2 regions of the Thalassospira sp. ER-Se-21-Dark genome follow, and region 1 is predicted to be linked to the other one. Evidence: riboswitches for the same ligand, from Rfam matches in the RefSeq annotation. Region 1 holds a riboswitch; the other holds the start of a gene.
What was found. Region 1 has a riboswitch for glycine ahead of gcvT (glycine cleavage system aminomethyltransferase GcvT). Riboswitches for the same ligand answer to the same signal wherever they lie in the genome.

Region 1 (8,173 bases):
AGTTGGCATTCAGAACCGCATCACCCGATGCCTGACGCAGGCCATCTGCACCATGGCTTTTCATATAGGTCAGCGCACGAATAAACATGCCCATCTGACCATGGAAGCCCTTCAGACGGCCAAACGGCTTCATGCCGTCTTCTTCGTCTGCGGTTTCGACCAGATGGAAACCATCACCCTTTTTCACGACATAAGGGATCGGGGCAAACGGTGCCAGGGCTTCGGAAAAGACAACAGGTCCTGAACCCGGTCCACCGCCGCCATGCGGGGTCGAGAACGTCTTGTGCAGGTTGATATGCATCGCATCAATGCCAAGGTCTGCCGGGCGCACCCGACCGACAATGGCGTTGAAGTTCGCACCATCGCAATAGAAGTACCCGCCCGCTTCATGCACCAGATCGGCGATCTTGCGCACGTCACGTTCAAACAGACCGCAGGTATTCGGGTTGGTCAGCATGATACCAGCCACATCGTCGCCAAGCTTGGCTTCAAACGCTGCCAGATCAACACGGCCGTCTTCGGTCGCGGGGATCGAATCAACCGTAAAGCCACAGGCGGCTGCGGTTGCCGGGTTGGTCCCGTGGGCGGATTCCGGCACCAGAACGCGACGACGGTTTTCACCGCGCGCATCAAGGGCCGCGCGAATGGCCATCATGCCACAAAGCTCACCCTGTGCACCCGCTGCCGGGGACATGGAAACCGCCGGCATGCCGGTCAGGACCAAAAGCCAATGCGCACATTGATCAATCAGTTCCAGCGCACCCTGTACGGTGCTTTCAGGCTGCATCGGATGCAAATCGGCAAGACCGGGCAAACGCGCGACTTTCTCGTTCAGGCGCGGGTTATGCTTCATCGTGCACGAACCAAGCGGGAAGAAACCGGCATCAATGCCATAGTTCTTCTGCGACAGGCGCGTGAAGTGACGCACGACTTGCGGCTCGGACAGGCCCGGAAGACCAACGTCGCTGTCACGGTCAAGGCCGCCAAGGCGCGATTTGGTGCCCTTGGGTTCCGGCAAATCAACGCCGGTTCGGCCGGGCTGGCCCTGCTCGAAAATCAGCTGTTCTTCAAGAACAAGTCCACGGTTGCCGGTATGGGTTGTAAAGGTCATGCCAGCGCCTCCTTCAATGCGGACGCAAGCGCCGCGATATCCTCGTCCGTGTTGGTTTCGGTAACCGCAACCAACAGGTAGTTATCCAGATCCGAACGGTTCGGATACAGGCGCGACAGCGGCACACCGGCAAGGACGCCCTTGGCAACCAGTGCTTCAACCACTTCGGCGGCCGGTTTGGAAAGCTTCACGGTGAATTCGTTAAAGAAGCTGTCATTGACCACAGATGCGCCTTCAACGGCGTCAATAGCATCGGCTGCCTTGCAGGCATTTTCATGGTTCAAGGTCGCCAGACGGCGATAACCGTCTTCACCCAGCAGGCTCATATGCACCGTAAAGGCCAGTGAACACAGGCCCGAGTTGGTGCAGATGTTCGAGGTCGCCTTTTCACGGCGGATATGCTGTTCGCGGGTCGACAGCGTCAGAACAAAACCACGCTTGCCGTCTTGATCGACCGTTTCACCACACAGGCGGCCCGGCATCTGACGCACGAGCTTTTGCGTGGTGGCAAACAGCCCGACATACGGCCCACCATAGTTCAGCGCATTACCGATCGACTGGCCTTCGCCGCAAACGATGTCTGCGCCAAAGCTGCCCGGTGATTTCACCGCACCAAACGCCACCGCCTCGGTAAAGACCACCACCAGAAGCGCACCCTTGGCATGGCAAAGATCAGCCAGTTGGGTGTGATCCTGAATGCGGCCAAACACGTCCGGGTACTGCACAACAACACACGCTGTCTGATCATCAATCAGATCGTTGAGTTCTTCGGCAGTTGCCTGATGTTCCGGATGCCCATCGCGCCCGGCAACTTCGGTGTCGCTATACTGGCAATAAGTTTCGGTCACTTCGCGGTAATGCGGGTGCAGACCACCCGAAAGAACTGCCTTCTTGCGACGGGTCGCGCGGCAGGCCATCAGAACCGCTTCGGCACAGGATGTCGCACCATCCCACATCGACGCGTTGGCAACATCCATCCCGGTGATCGAGGCAACCTGGGTCTGGAATTCAAACAGGTATTGCAGTGTCCCTTGCGCGATTTCCGGTTGATACGGGGTATAGGCGGTCAGGAATTCACCGCGCTGGATCACGTAATCAACCGTCGCCGGCACATGGTGGCGATAGGCACCCGCACCCAGGAAACTGGGCACGCTCGATGCGCCCATGTTTTTGGCGGCCAAGGCCATCATATCGCGTTCGACCTGCATTTCGCCAAGGTGGGATGGCAAATCAACAGGTGCGTCAAGCAACGCGCCGTCCGGCACATCACAGTAAAGTTCATCAACCGATGATGCCCCGATGGTATCAAGCATCGCAGCACGATCAGCGCGTGTCAGTGGGAGATAACGCATGTTTTAAAGGCCTTCGACGAAGTCTTTGTAGGCTGCTTCATCCATCAGCTCATCAAGCTGGGATTCATCGGTCAGTGTCATTCTAAAGAACCAGCCATCGGATTCCGGGGCTTCATTGACCAGTGCAGGATTGTCATCAAGCTCTTCGTTGACCTCGACAATTTCACCATCGAGCGGAGCGTAAACGTCGCTGGCGGCCTTGACCGATTCAACAACCGCGGCGTCGCCATCCTTGGTCAGTTTCTTGCCTACTTCCGGCAGCTCGACATACACGATATCGCCCAGCGACTGCTGCGCGTAATCGGTAATGCCAACGGTTGCCACACCGTCTTCAAGCTCGATCCATTCATGTTCCTGCGAAAATTTCTTAGTCATCTTCCATTGTCCCTGTTGATCAATTCAGTGCCAATGCAGCGTAGCGCCGCTCTCTCTATGATAAATTCTGGTTCTCAACCGCGGAAATAACGATGCGGCGCGAACGGAAGTTCGACCACCTCGGCCGGGCGCGCCTTGCCACGCACCATAAGATCGACCTTGGTACCCGGTTCGGCAAATTCAATCGCGACATACCCCATGGCAATCGGGCCATCGACGGTCGGGCCAAACCCGCCCGATTTGATCTCGCCGATGTCTTCGCCATCTGCGTTCAGAATCTGGGTGTGTTCACGTGCCGGTGCCTTGCCTTCGGGCTTGATGCCGACACGTTTACGATCCGCACCGTGTTCAAGTTGATCAAGGATCACATCCGCGCCCTTGAAGCCACCCTCGGCCCGGCGACGTTTATTGATGATCCAGTTCAGATCCCCTTCAACCGGGGTCGTAGTGGTATCAATGTCGTTGCCATACAGGCAAAGGCCCGCTTCGAGGCGCAGTGAGTCACGTGCGCCAAGGCCAATCGCCTCGACCTCGTCCTCGGCCAGCAGCTTGCGCGCAAGCGCCTCGGCATCGGCGTTGGGTACGGAAATCTCAAAGCCATCTTCGCCGGTGTAACCCGAACGGGTCACAAAGCACGGACTGCCAGCGATGTCGATTTCGGCAAAGCTCATGAATTTCAGATCGGCAACCGATGGTGCAAAACGTGCCAGAACCTTGGCCGCATCCGGGCCCTGCAATGCCAGAAGCGCCCGGTCATCGATTTCTTCAAGCGATACACCATCGCCAAGATTGGCACGCATGTGAACGATATCATCATCCTTGCAGGCTGCATTGATCACCAGAAACAGGCTGTCGCCCGCATTGGTAATCATCAGATCGTCAAGGATCGTGCCGTCGTCCTGGGTAAATGCGGAATAGCGGGTGCGACCGGGTTTGAGGATGGCAATGTCACCGGGCACAAGCTTTTCAAGCTCCGCCACTCGGTTCTCACCGGTCAAACGCACCTGCCCCATATGGGACACATCAAACAGGCCTGCCTTCGCACGGGTATGAAGATGTTCGCCCTTCACACCAAGCGGATATTGCACAGGCATGGCATAGCCAGCGAACGGTACCATTTTGGCACCGAGTTCCACATGCAAATCATAAAGGGCAGTTTTTAGAAGTTCGGATTCGTGATCCGCCATCAGGTTCTCCAAGACAATCGTTGCGAAATATAGCCGACCAGTGGCCAACCACATTCCCCCTCTGTCTTTGGAGCCTGAAAGAATCACATCCGGGGTAGGAAGCCGGTCTGCTTACATCTTCGGCGAGGTGTTCCTGATCAGAAATTCAGGTCACCTGCTTTCCAGAGTCCCATCTCCACGCGGTCCTGTTGCCTGAGAGTTTCCGGGGTGGTTGCTCCTTCGGCGTCCGCTCATCCGATAAGGACTGCGGCCTCTCCCACGTGCATCATTTGGGTATGTTTCTGTTATACGGGTTTCCGCGCAAACCGACCAGCCCCTATTTTTCGGGCATGATCGGTCTGCCACGTCTCGAACAAACAAACCCGAATAAAATCAATCGGTTCCGAACCGGCGATTATACTCAAGTTGGTCCGCGCTCAGCTGGAAACCAAGATAGATTTCGTAATCCGGACCGGTCCAGACATCGTCCAGCGGCACCGACAGGGTCACCTGCTCGTCACGGATACGGGCCATGTTCAGATTGTCGGCAAACGCCATATTAACGTCAAACACCGACTTCTGAATGAAGGTGCCGTTCGGGTCACGCAGGGCGACGAAATATTTAAATTGAACGTTACGGTTTTGGGCTGCCGGTCCAAGCTCGGCGGTAATGATCGGGCTGATGATGACATCAAGTTCCTTGTCATCAAGGTCGTAGCCGCAATCACCAAGGTATCCGGTAAATTCGGCTTCGACGATCACATCGGTCAGATCACGGCCAGCACCGCTGAACTGGACAAGCTTTGCCGTATCCTTTGGCAGATAGGCCGCCGGACAAACCGGGACCGGCTGTTCTTCGAACGGGTTGCCACCGCCGCATGCGCTTAGCAATCCACCAAGCGAGACCATACCCAATGCATAAACGCGCCGAAGTCCGTTACCGATTGTCATCCAAGCCTCTATCAAACCAAATGTTTTCGGGCCGCATCGCGACGACCGGCCCGCGCGCAGTCTATTCTGTCGCGGATGTCGGCACAACCCGCTTGAACGGCCTTGGGCGGTGTAAAACGTCAAAAATTCGGCCAACCCGCACCGACCATTTACCCCAGAGTCATTGCACCGCATGATCAGGCAGGTTATGTAACGTGAATGTTTGAAAAATGCGTCGGCAACGCCCGCACGCAATTGGGAAAGCCGGACCTGTATCATGTCTGACAAAGCCAGCCTTCGGATCGTTCTTGCCAATCCGCGCGGTTTCTGCGCGGGGGTTGATCGCGCCATCGAGATCGTCGAAAAGGCACTCGAAAAATATGGCGCACCGGTCTATGTCCGCCACGAAATCGTGCATAACAAATTCGTGGTCAATCGCCTGCGCGATATGGGTGCCGTTTTCGTTGACGAACTTGATGCCGTTCCCGATGGCGTGCCGGTGATCTTTTCGGCCCATGGGGTGCCGAAATCCGTGCCCGAGGCGGCCGAAACCCGCAAACTTGAATATCTTGATGCGACCTGCCCGCTGGTCTCCAAAGTCCATCGCGGGGCCGAACGTCATCACGCCGATGGCAAACATATTCTTCTGATTGGTCATGCTGGTCATCCCGAAGTCATCGGCACGATGGGCCAGTTACCCCCCGGCAGCATGACCCTGGTCGAGACCGAGGAAGACGCCGAGACCATCGAAATCAGCGATCCGGAAAATCTGGCCTTTGTGACCCAGACGACCTTGTCACTTGATGACACCGCCAAGATCATTGAAATCCTGCAACGGCGTTTCCCGTCAATCGCGGTGCCGAAAAAGGAAGACATCTGCTACGCCACGACCAACCGCCAGCATGCGGTCAAACTGATCGCGGAAAAGGCCGATGCCATTCTGGTCCTTGGCGCGCCAAATTCTTCAAACTCCAACCGCTTGGTCGAAGTCGCCAAACGCGAAGGCTGCACACGGTCTGTTCTGGTCGAACGGGCAAAGGATATCGACTGGTCGAAGCTTGACGGTATTTCAAGCCTTGGCATCACGGCCGGTGCGTCCGCGCCCGAAATCCTGGTCGAGGAAGTCATTGATGCCTGTCGGGAACGCTTTGACGTGACGGTCGAAACCATCACGCTGACCAACGAAAATGTCACTTTCAAACTTCCGCGTCAGCTTGCCAGCTAGGTCTGCGGACATGCTTATTTTCAGATCAGGACGACGATAGAACTCATGGCCGTCTATACCGACGTTTCAGACGAAGATATTTCCCGCTTTGTGGCCGAATACGATATCGGTGACGTGGTGTCGTTCAAGGGGATCGCAGAAGGCGTCGAAAACACCAATTTCCTGCTTCAGACGACCAAGGCGCCTTATATCCTGACCCTGTATGAGAAGCGGGTAAATCCCGATGATCTACCCTTCTATCTTGGCCTGATGGATCACTTGTCGGCCAAGGGACTGAATTGCCCGACCCCGATCCACGGCAAGGACGGTGTTGCCCTGCGACGCCTTTGTGGTCGCCCGGCCGCCATCACGTCTTTCCTGCAGGGCATGTCGCCCAGGCGCATTCAACCCCATCACTGTGCGGGGGTCGGCGCCGCACTGGCCGAGTTGCACTCAGCCGGTCAGGACTTCGAAATGCACCTGCCCAATGCGCTGAGCATCAAGGGATGGCGTTCGCTTTTCGACAGCTGCGCTGAACATGCCGACGATGTCGAACCCGGCCTTGGTAAGATGATTGGCGAAGAGCTCGCATTTCTAGAGGAAAACTGGCCGCACGCCCTGCCCAAGGGGGTCATTCATGCGGATCTGTTCCCCGACAACGTCTTCTTCTTTCCAAACAAGGAAGCCGTTTCCGGGCTGATTGACTTCTATTTCGCGTGCAATGACCTGTTTTGCTATGACGTTGCCATTTGCATGAATGCTTGGTGCTTTGAGCCCGATAACAGCTTCAATGTAACCAAGGCCAAAAACCTTCTGTCGCATTACAGCAAGGTCCGTCCGCTTTCGGACGTCGAAAAGGCCGCCCTGCCCATTCTGGCGCGCGGCGCAAGTCTTCGGTTCCTTCTGACACGGCTCTATGACTGGGTGAATACGCCCAAGGATGCACTTGTCACCCCGAAGAACCCGCGCGAATACATCAACAAATTGCGGTTCCACCAACGTGTGGAAAACGCAACAGCCTATGGCCTGGATTAGGCACAAAGGCGGGGAACACGACAATATGACTTCAAGTAACGGTGACGATAACCGCGTCGAGATTTACACAGACGGCGCGTGCAGCGGCAATCCCGGCCCCGGTGGCTGGGGCGCTATTTTGCGCTTCAAGGGTGTCGAAAAGGAAATGTCGGGCGGCGATCCGGAAACCACCAACAATCGTATGGAAATGATGGCCGCGATTAGCGCGCTGGAAGCCTTGAAACGTCCCTGCGTCATCGATATCTACACCGACAGCAGCTATGTCCGCGACGGTATTACCAAATGGATTTTCGGCTGGCAGAAACGTGGCTGGAAAACCGCCGATAAAAAGCCGGTCAAGAATGTGGAATTATGGCAACGTTTGCTACAAGCCCTTGAACCACATAAGGTCGAGTGGCACTGGGTCAAGGGTCACGCCGGTCACCCGGAAAACGAAAGATGCGACGAATTGGCCCGCCAAGCCGTGCCCCGATAACGAATTTTTCGCGGTTATCGGGAAAATTGCTTGAAGCTGAGGGACTTCGCTACAAGATAAATAGCTTTGCTGGCTTGTGTCAGATAATTGAATGTTTAACGAAATCAAACTTGCGTTTTCATCAAGTTGCGGTTTGACTTGAGACTAATTCAAGGGGGTGTTGGCACTCATACAAAGGTCGAGTACATTATATTCGACTAGCCTAAAGTGGGTGTCAGGGAGAGAACGCTTGTCACGCGGATCGTACGGGTTTTTACAACGAAAGTCCTTGAGCAGTCGGCTGCTGTTTATCGCATTGCCGCTTGTTTCGCTGTTCTCGCTCGCGCTTTTCATCGTCTTTGGCTATGTCAGCTACAAGGTGCTGCGCGACGACCTGAATGGCAAAGTCGAACAGACCGCCGACATTAACGCCCGCGTTCTGGCCACACCTTTCTGGTATCTCGACGTCGACAATATTGAATCTGCACTCAATGCCATGGCGCGCGATCGCGACATCGTTGCCGTGCAGGCACTGGGCGCAGACGG
Region 2 (8,173 bases), on a different contig from region 1:
GGGCATCGGCAGGATGGTCTGGACCGATCCCTTGCCAAAGCTTCGCGTACCCATAATGACCGCACGGCGGTGATCCTGAAGCGCGCCTGCAACGATTTCGGAAGCCGAAGCAGAGCCATCATTGATCAGAACAACAATCGGCAAACCTTCGCTGAGGTCACCGCTGCGTGCATTGTAACGTTCGGTGTTTTCGGTATCACGCGGACGGGTCGATACGATTTCACCCTTATCAAGGAAGGCATCGGAAACCGAAATCGCCTGATCAAGCAAACCGCCCGGGTTGTTGCGCAGGTCAATCACCAGACCCTTGATTTCAGGACCGATTTCTTCGCGCATGTCAGCAATGGCGCGCTGCAGGCCGCTGGCGGTCTGTTCGTTGAACTTGGTGATACGGATATAGCCGATATCGTCTTTCGGTTCGGCGCGGACCGACTGGATCTTGATCACCGCACGGGTCAGGGTCACGTCAAATGGTGCCTGTTCACCCTTGCGAATGATGGTCAGAACGATGTCGGTATTGACCTTGCCGCGCATCATCTCAACCGCGTCATTCAGCGTCATGCCGCGAATGGCGGTGCCATCGATATGCGTAATGAAGTCGCCCGGCTGAAGGCCTGCCTTTTCGGCGGGCGTGTCATAGATCGGGGCGATGACTTTGACAAAGCCGTCTTCCATGGTGACTTCGATGCCAAGACCACCGAATTCGCCGCGGGTATCGACCTGCATTTCCTCGAAATTATCCATATTCAGATATGAGGAGTGCGGATCAAGCGATGTCAGCATGCCGTTGATGGCCGCTTCGATCAGTTTTTTGTCATCGACGTCTTCGACATATTTGCTTTTGACCTGTTCGAACACATCGCCAAACAGGTTGAGCAGCCGATAGGTCTCAGCCGAGGAGGTTGAAGATTGCGCCAAAACTGGCGACGCAAGGCCGATAGTCATGCCGGTCGCGAGTGCGAGTACTGCCAATCGTGAGGTTTTCATCCACTTACCTTGCCGTTTTTCGAGGCCAGCCATGGAAGCGGATTGATTGCTTCCCCGTTCTGGCGCATCTCCAGATATAGTTTTGGCGAAGTTTCACCCATAATACCAACAGGTTCGCCCGCCAATAGATATTGTCCTACCACACTGTCCAGCCGATCAAAACCGGCGATAAGGCTATGGTATCCTTCGCCGTGTTCGATAATCAAGAGCCGGCCATATCCGCGGAACGGACCTGCAAAGACAACTTTGCCGTCAAAAGGTGAGACAACCTGCGCATTTGCGCGTGTGCTGATCTCAATTCCCTTGGACCTGTTTACGGTCAAACCATCCGGGCCGCGTGATTTTTCACCAAAAAGTGTAACCACTTTACCACTGGCGGGCATGCGGAGGTTGCCTTGTGCCAGTGTGATCGAGCTGCCAACAGCGAATTCTTCGTCGCTGGTGTCGTTGCCGCCGGTCTTGCCCGCATCAGATTTGCTTTCGGGCGGCGGTGGCGGTGTGTTTTTGGCAATTGTTGTCGCACCAAGCGTGTCTGCATCCGGTTCGGTACGTGTCGCAACACGAACTTCCGGACGGGCGCGCGGGCGTGGCAGCCCTTCGGCACGATTTTCCAGATTACGCAAAAGCTCGCCCAGTGATTTGGCTTCATCGGCAAGTGCACTTACCGCCTTGGCGGCTTCTTCGGCTTCGGCCTCTGTCTGGGCGCGTAGGCGGCGCTTTTCATCCAGAAGGGCGGCAAGAGATGCGCGTTCTTGTTGCAATTCCTGGGTGGCAGCGGCCAATTCGCTGCGCCGATTGCGAATATCTTCGCGCAGCGTGGCAATTTCGCCCAGTTCCTTGCGCAAATCGCGGGCGTGCTGTTCGACACCGGGCAGGGCGGCCTTAAGTAACACTGCCGAACGCAACGTATCCTGCGGAGATGTCGGGAGGGCAATAACCGCTTCGGGCGGGGTGGTCGACAGGCGCTGCAGGGCCATGAGGATGCGGGCATATTGCCCGGCCTTGTCTTCGAGGCTGGTGGCTGCGACCTTTTCACGTGCTTCAAGCGTTTCGAGCTGATCTTCCAGCTCGGTCAGCGTCGTTTCAAGGCGCTGGGTGCGTCTGGCGACAGATATCGCCTCGGACTGAAGGGCTTGTTCCTCGGTCCAGAGTTCCCGTGATTTGCGCGACAGGAACTCTTCCTGCTTTTGCTGTTCGGAAAGCTGGTTTTCAAGTTGATCAAGTTGCTGATCAACCTTTTGCAGCGATTGGGCAAAAGAAGGCGCAGCCCCGCCTGCAGCAAAAACCGCAAAAGCGATCAGCGCAGGCAGGGCGATCTCATAAGCTAACTTAGCTCGCAAGAAGCGCGTCATTCTGTTTCAGGCCCTTAAGCAAGGGTTTACCAGTCATTTCTGCCGGTTGCGGCACGCCAAGCAATTGCAGCAAGGTCGGTGCGACATCGGCCAAACGACCATCTTCCAATGTTACCCCTTCCGGACCGTTAACAAGGATGGTCGGAACGAGATTAAGTGTATGTGCCGTGTGCGGTTCACCGGTTTCCGGATCGACCATCACTTCGCAGTTGCCGTGATCAGCAGTAACAAAGGCAACGCCACCGACAGACTTGATCGCATCAATCACCTTGCCAAGGCAGGTATCAACCGCCTCGGCGGCCTTCATCGCGGCTTCAAGGATGCCGCTATGGCCGACCATGTCGGGGTTGGCAAAGTTCAGGATGATGGTGTCGTATTTTTCCGACTTGATGGCGGCGACCAGTTTTTCGGTGACTTCCGGTGCCGACATTTCCGGCTGCAGGTCATAGGTCGCGACTTTGGGGGAGGCGACCAGAATGCGGTCCTCGCCCTCGAATACCTGTTCTTCGCCGCCGTTAAAGAAGAACGAAACATGCGGGTATTTTTCGGTCTCGGCGATGCGAAGCTGCTTCATACCTGCCTTGGAAACCACTTCGCCAAAGATGTTTGGCAGGGTCTGCGGCGGATAGATCGCATCCATGTATTTGGCATGTTCGGACGAATATTCGACCATCCCGGCCTGAACGGCGAACTTGACCGGCGTGCGGCGATCAAAGCCGTCAAATTCCGGTGCGCAAAGGGCGGCAAGGATTTCACGTGCGCGATCCGCCCGGAAATTGGTCATCAGAAGGCCGTCGCCGTCCTTCATGCCGTCATAATCGCCAATCACGGTTGGCAGAACGAATTCATCGGTGGTGCCGGCTTCATAGGCGTTGGCAATCGCAGCCTCCGCACTGTCAGCACCGCGGCCATCGGCGTAATTCTTGCCCTGAACCATGGTGAAATAGGCCTGGCTTACGCGTTCCCAGCGATTGTCGCGGTCCATGGCGTAATAACGGCCGGTGACGGTGGCGATTTCAACATCAGCATCGCCGATCAGGGCGCGGAATTTCTCAAGGAACTTGGCGGCACTTTTCGGTGCGGTATCACGGCCATCAAGATAGGCGTGAATTTTTACCGGCACACCGGCACTCGCAATGATCTTGGCTAGGGCAGCCATGTGGGCCTGATGGGAATGCACCCCGCCTTCGGACAGAAGACCCGCGATATGGCAAACGCCCTTGGAATCGGAAAGTTTGGCGATGATCTTTTTGACGGTGTCGGTATCGGCGATGGTGCCGGTTTTGACGGCCTCGTCAATTTTGGGCAGTTCCTGCATGACCACACGGCCAGCACCCAGGTTCATGTGGCCGACTTCCGAATTGCCCATCTGACCTTCGGGCAGGCCAACATCCAGACCGCAGGCCTTGAGGAACCCGGTTGGATTGTTGGCGTAAAGGTCATCCCAGACAGGCGTGTTGGCAAGGGCGACAGCGTTGTCCTTGCTTTCTTCGCGATAACCCCAGCCGTCCAGAATGCACAGCACCACAGGGCGCGGGCGCTTTACGGAATTCGATACAGTCACGTTCATAAACCCCACAGATAAAGGAAAAGGCTGAATGTCCCGTAAATATGGTGACTTACGGGCTCTTTCGCTATCAATCCCGCCATGCGGACAGGGTGGGTCAGTCTTCGCGCACGACAGGTACATCAATTACCCGGGCAATTTAGCACGATTACCGTTGCTTAACAGCATCTGCCGCAGAAAATTTTGCAGATGCAAACCAGTTCTTTTGACAGTGTCTAAAGACGCAGATAGTGTTCAATCTGACGGTGAACCTCTGAGGTGGCAGAAATGTTATCTCGCACCGTGACGGGAGAGTTCGGATATCACGCGATTTGCATGATGTACGGCGCCGAAGGAGCAATGCCTCATAAACACTCTCAGGCAGATGGACCGTCACGGAAGAGGCTCTGGAGAGAGAAACCAAAAAGCGCCTGGGAGAAAGCGCTGGTCAGGTTTCCACCGAAGGATGAACGCCCCAAGCCGATCTTGATCGGGCAGGGCGGATAATCTCAGGTCAAGGGACAGAGGGGGCAAAAACACCGGTTCGTAAACAGCGCGAAAACAAGCGCGTTATTGAGCCGTGAAGGAGGCCCTTGATGACAAATCCCGCGACCGATCCCTCTTCGGGATCGCAAAAGAAATCCCAACATGACGTCAACCTTTCGGTTGTCGACCTTTACACGATTGGTATCGGTCCTTCGAGTTCGCATACGGTTGGCCCGATGCGTGCGGGATATCGTTTCTGCCTTGAGCTTGAGGCGCGCAATCTTTTGCAAAAGACCGGCAGTGTTGTGGTTGATCTTTATGGGTCGCTTGCCCTGACCGGCAAGGGGCACGCAACCGATACTGCGGTGATCATGGGCCTGAATGGCAAGCGCCCGCGCAATATTGATCCTGATGATATTGTGCCGACTGTGAAGGCGATTGATGAAACCAGTCAGTTGCAGCTTTACGGGCAGTATCCGGTTGCGTTTAACCGCGATACCAATCTGGTGTTTCATTTCACCGAAACCCTGACGCAGCATCCCAATGGCATGCGCATTACTGCCTTTGACCACGATGGCGTGAAAATCCATACCCAGGAATATTTCTCGGTCGGGGGTGGCTTTATCGTTTCCAGTGACGATCACGGTGCGGAATATTCCGGCGATAACATCACCTTGCCATTTCCGTTTTCGTCCGCCGATGAACTGATGGAAATCTGCAAGCGCGAGGGGCGCTCCATCGCGGAAATCATGATGGAGAACGAGCAAAGCTGGCGCAGCTCTGATGAAACCATCGCTTTTGTTGATCGCGTTCACGACGCGATGATGAACTGCATTGACCGTGGCATCAAAACCGACGGTATCTTGCCCGGTGGCCTGAATGTTAAACGCCGGGCATCAAACCTTTACAAGGAACTGACCGAAAAGCCCGAAGCCGGCCTGCGAGATCCGCTAACAGTGATTGACTGGGTTAATCTTTATGCCCTTGCCGTGAACGAAGAAAACGCCGCAGGTGGTCGGGTTGTGACCGCACCAACGAACGGGGCGGCCGGTGTTATTCCCGCGGTTCTGCGTTATTACGAGAAGTTTGGTGCCAACGCCAATCAGCACAAAATTCGTGAATTCCTTTTAACTGCGGCGGCCATCGGATCGATCTATAAAAAGCGCGCCTCAATCTCGGCGGCCGAAGTTGGCTGTCAGGGCGAGGTCGGTGTTGCCTGTTCAATGGCGGCTGGCGCGCTGTGTGCCGTGCTGGGTGGAACGCCCGAACAGGTCGAAAACGCTGCCGAGATCGGGATGGAACATAACCTTGGCCTGACCTGCGATCCGATTGGCGGTCTGGTGCAGGTGCCCTGCATCGAACGCAACACCATGGGTGCGGTCAAGGCGATCAATGCGGCACGTCTGGCATTGCGCGGTGACGGACAGCATACCGTGTCGCTTGATAAGGTGATCGAGACCATGCGTCAGACGGGACTCGACATGCAAAGCAAGTACAAGGAAACCAGCCAGGGCGGTCTTGCGGTCAATGTCAACGTGGTCGAGTGCTGATCCCAACTCTTAAGAATAGGGCGGAAAACCGGGCTTTTGGGTATCTGATATGTAAATTATACGGTTTTCTGTTCTTGTTTCTTGCGACTTGCGGTTGGTGTTTTGCTATGATTTGCCGACTAAAAATAGGGGCAAAGACCCCAATATCGGTTGGACATAGACATGAGCAAAAAACTGTTCCGCATTTACATCGCGGTCAGTCTAGATGGCTTCATTGCGCGTGCTAATGGTGCGGTGGACTGGTTGGGGGAATATGACCCGGCCGAGTTCGGCTTTGATGACTTTCTGGACTCCGTCGGTACGCTGATCATCGGGCGAAACACCTTTGATCAGGTGATGGAATTTGGCGACTGGCCCTATGAGGCCCGCCGCACAATCGTTTTGACTTCACGCGACCTGCCCAAAGATCGGCCTGCCAATACCGAGGCCTATGGCGGGAGTATCATCGAACTGGTCGATCAATTGCGCGACCGGCGGTCAGCGGACGGTGACATCTGGGTCGTCGGCGGGGGCAGTGTGGTGACACAGTTCCTGTTTGGCGGTTTTGCCGATCAGCTTGATATCTTTACGATCCCGGAAGTGCTGGGCTCTGGAATATCGTTGTTCGGGCGTGACGCCGGGGGCATCAAACCCCGTCTTCTGGCGTCCGAGCGATACAATTCCGGTGTTGTGCGCAGCCAGTACGGTTTGGCCTAAGCCCGAAAATAAACGAGCCCGCATCTGGTGAACCGGATGCGGGCTTTGTGTTTCTGTGCGATTTTGGCGCAGGATGAAGGCTTAGATCTCTTCAAGTGCCTCAAGCGATTCCGGCAGGATCTGACCACCATCGACCACGATCTGCTGGCCGGTGATATAGGCCGCTTCATCGGATGCAAAGAACAGGGCGGCATTGGCGATATCCTCGACACTGCCCAGACGTTTCAGCGGGATCGAGTTTGCCATCGAGCTCAGATAATCCTCGCCAAGATCGGCCAGTCCCTCTGTCATGATATTGCCGGGCATGACGGCATTGATTGTCGTGTTATAGCGCGACAATTCCATGGCGGCGGTCTTGATAAAGCCAAGCTGGCCGGCCTTTGACGCGCCATAGTGCGACCATCCGGGATAACCGGTAACCGGCCCGGTGATCGAGGACGTGATCACCACGCGACCCTTGCCGAGTTTTTCGAAATAGGGAATGCAGGCCTTCACGCACAAGAAGCTGCTTTTAAGGTTGGTCGACATCACCTGATCCCAGTCATCCGCCGTCATATCGACCATCTTGACCTGTGGAAAGATTCCGGCATTGGCGCACAGGATATCAATCCCGTCAAAGGTCTTGGCCGTGTAGTCGGCAAGCGCGGAAACCTGATCAAAATCCGAGACATCACACAGGAACATATCGGCGGTGCCCCCGGCAGCCTTGATTTCATCCACCGTCGCGGCCGCGTCCTTTTCGGTGCGGGCGGCGATCATGACCTTGGTGCCCTTGCTGGCAAATACCTTGGCGATGCCCTTGCCAATGCCCTTTGAGCCACCGGTGATGATGACGCTTTTGCCGGAAATCGAAGTCAGCATGGTCGATCCTTTCGTGAAGTCATTGGGCAATGCGCCAGCTTTGCGGTGTGCTGCGGATTGCCGGTTCCGTGATTGTGCGCTGCGTTATGTTTTCTCGATGATTGGTCGAAATATTCCGTGATGCAACAAAAAATGTTGCAAGTTACACATTTCGTGCCGCATTATTCACAAAATAGCATTGAGGCGGTCGTGGAACGGGGCGCAACATCCGTTTCGAGGCGTTCAGAGATAGCGACAGGAGGCATCAATTGGGCGGCATTTACGATGACAACATGATTGATGTCCTAAAAGAGGGCGCCATATCAGTGCTGCCCGGTTGGGGCATGGAGCCGGATGCCGAGGTGTCTCTTCTGACCGTTTCGGAAAATGCGACCTTTTTGGCAACCGATCCAAATAGCGGAGCAAAACTGATTCTGCGCGTTCATCGGCCGGGCTATCACACCCGTGCGGAAATCGAGTCTGAGCTCGCCTGGATCAATGCCCTTCGGGCCAGTGACATCGTCGACACACCCAAGCCACGCATGCGCAGTGACGGGTCACTGGTTGCCGAGTTTGATCAGGGCGGGGTCAGTCGCCATGTGGTCGCGTTTGATTTCATGCGTGGCGCCGAACCCTCTGCTGATGAGGCGCTGGTTGATGGATTTTTCAAGCTGGGCGCGATCAGTGCGCGCCTGCATGGTCATGCGCGGCAATGG

Region 2: it holds a riboswitch for glycine, as region 1 does, so the genes downstream of both, FHI25_RS14825 (L-serine ammonia-lyase) here and gcvT (glycine cleavage system aminomethyltransferase GcvT) in region 1, are expected to answer to the same signal.

What each region holds. Positions count from the first base shown of each region.
Region 1 is NZ_VDEZ01000001.1:710,311-718,483, forward strand. Features, by position in the region: gene gcvPB (aminomethyl-transferring glycine dehydrogenase subunit GcvPB) at 1-1,111, opposite strand, end outside; gene gcvPA (aminomethyl-transferring glycine dehydrogenase subunit GcvPA) at 1,108-2,463, opposite strand; gene gcvH (glycine cleavage system protein GcvH) at 2,467-2,838, opposite strand; gene gcvT (glycine cleavage system aminomethyltransferase GcvT) at 2,913-4,025, opposite strand; glycine riboswitch at 4,196-4,294, opposite strand; gene FHI25_RS03150 (hypothetical protein) at 4,398-4,955, opposite strand; gene ispH (4-hydroxy-3-methylbut-2-enyl diphosphate reductase) at 5,212-6,159, shown strand; gene FHI25_RS03160 (homoserine kinase) at 6,205-7,173, shown strand; gene rnhA (ribonuclease HI) at 7,199-7,648, shown strand; gene FHI25_RS03170 (EAL domain-containing protein) at 7,917-8,173, shown strand, end outside.
Region 2 is NZ_VDEZ01000003.1:473,298-481,470, reverse strand. Features, by position in the region: gene FHI25_RS14840 (S41 family peptidase) at 1-945, opposite strand, end outside; gene FHI25_RS14835 (peptidoglycan DD-metalloendopeptidase family protein) at 984-2,339, opposite strand; gene gpmI (2,3-bisphosphoglycerate-independent phosphoglycerate mutase) at 2,317-3,909, opposite strand; glycine riboswitch at 4,183-4,288, shown strand; glycine riboswitch at 4,291-4,412, shown strand; gene FHI25_RS14825 (L-serine ammonia-lyase) at 4,482-5,921, shown strand; gene FHI25_RS14820 (dihydrofolate reductase family protein) at 6,084-6,617, shown strand; gene fabG (3-oxoacyl-ACP reductase FabG) at 6,699-7,478, opposite strand; gene FHI25_RS14810 (phosphotransferase) at 7,727-8,173, shown strand, end outside.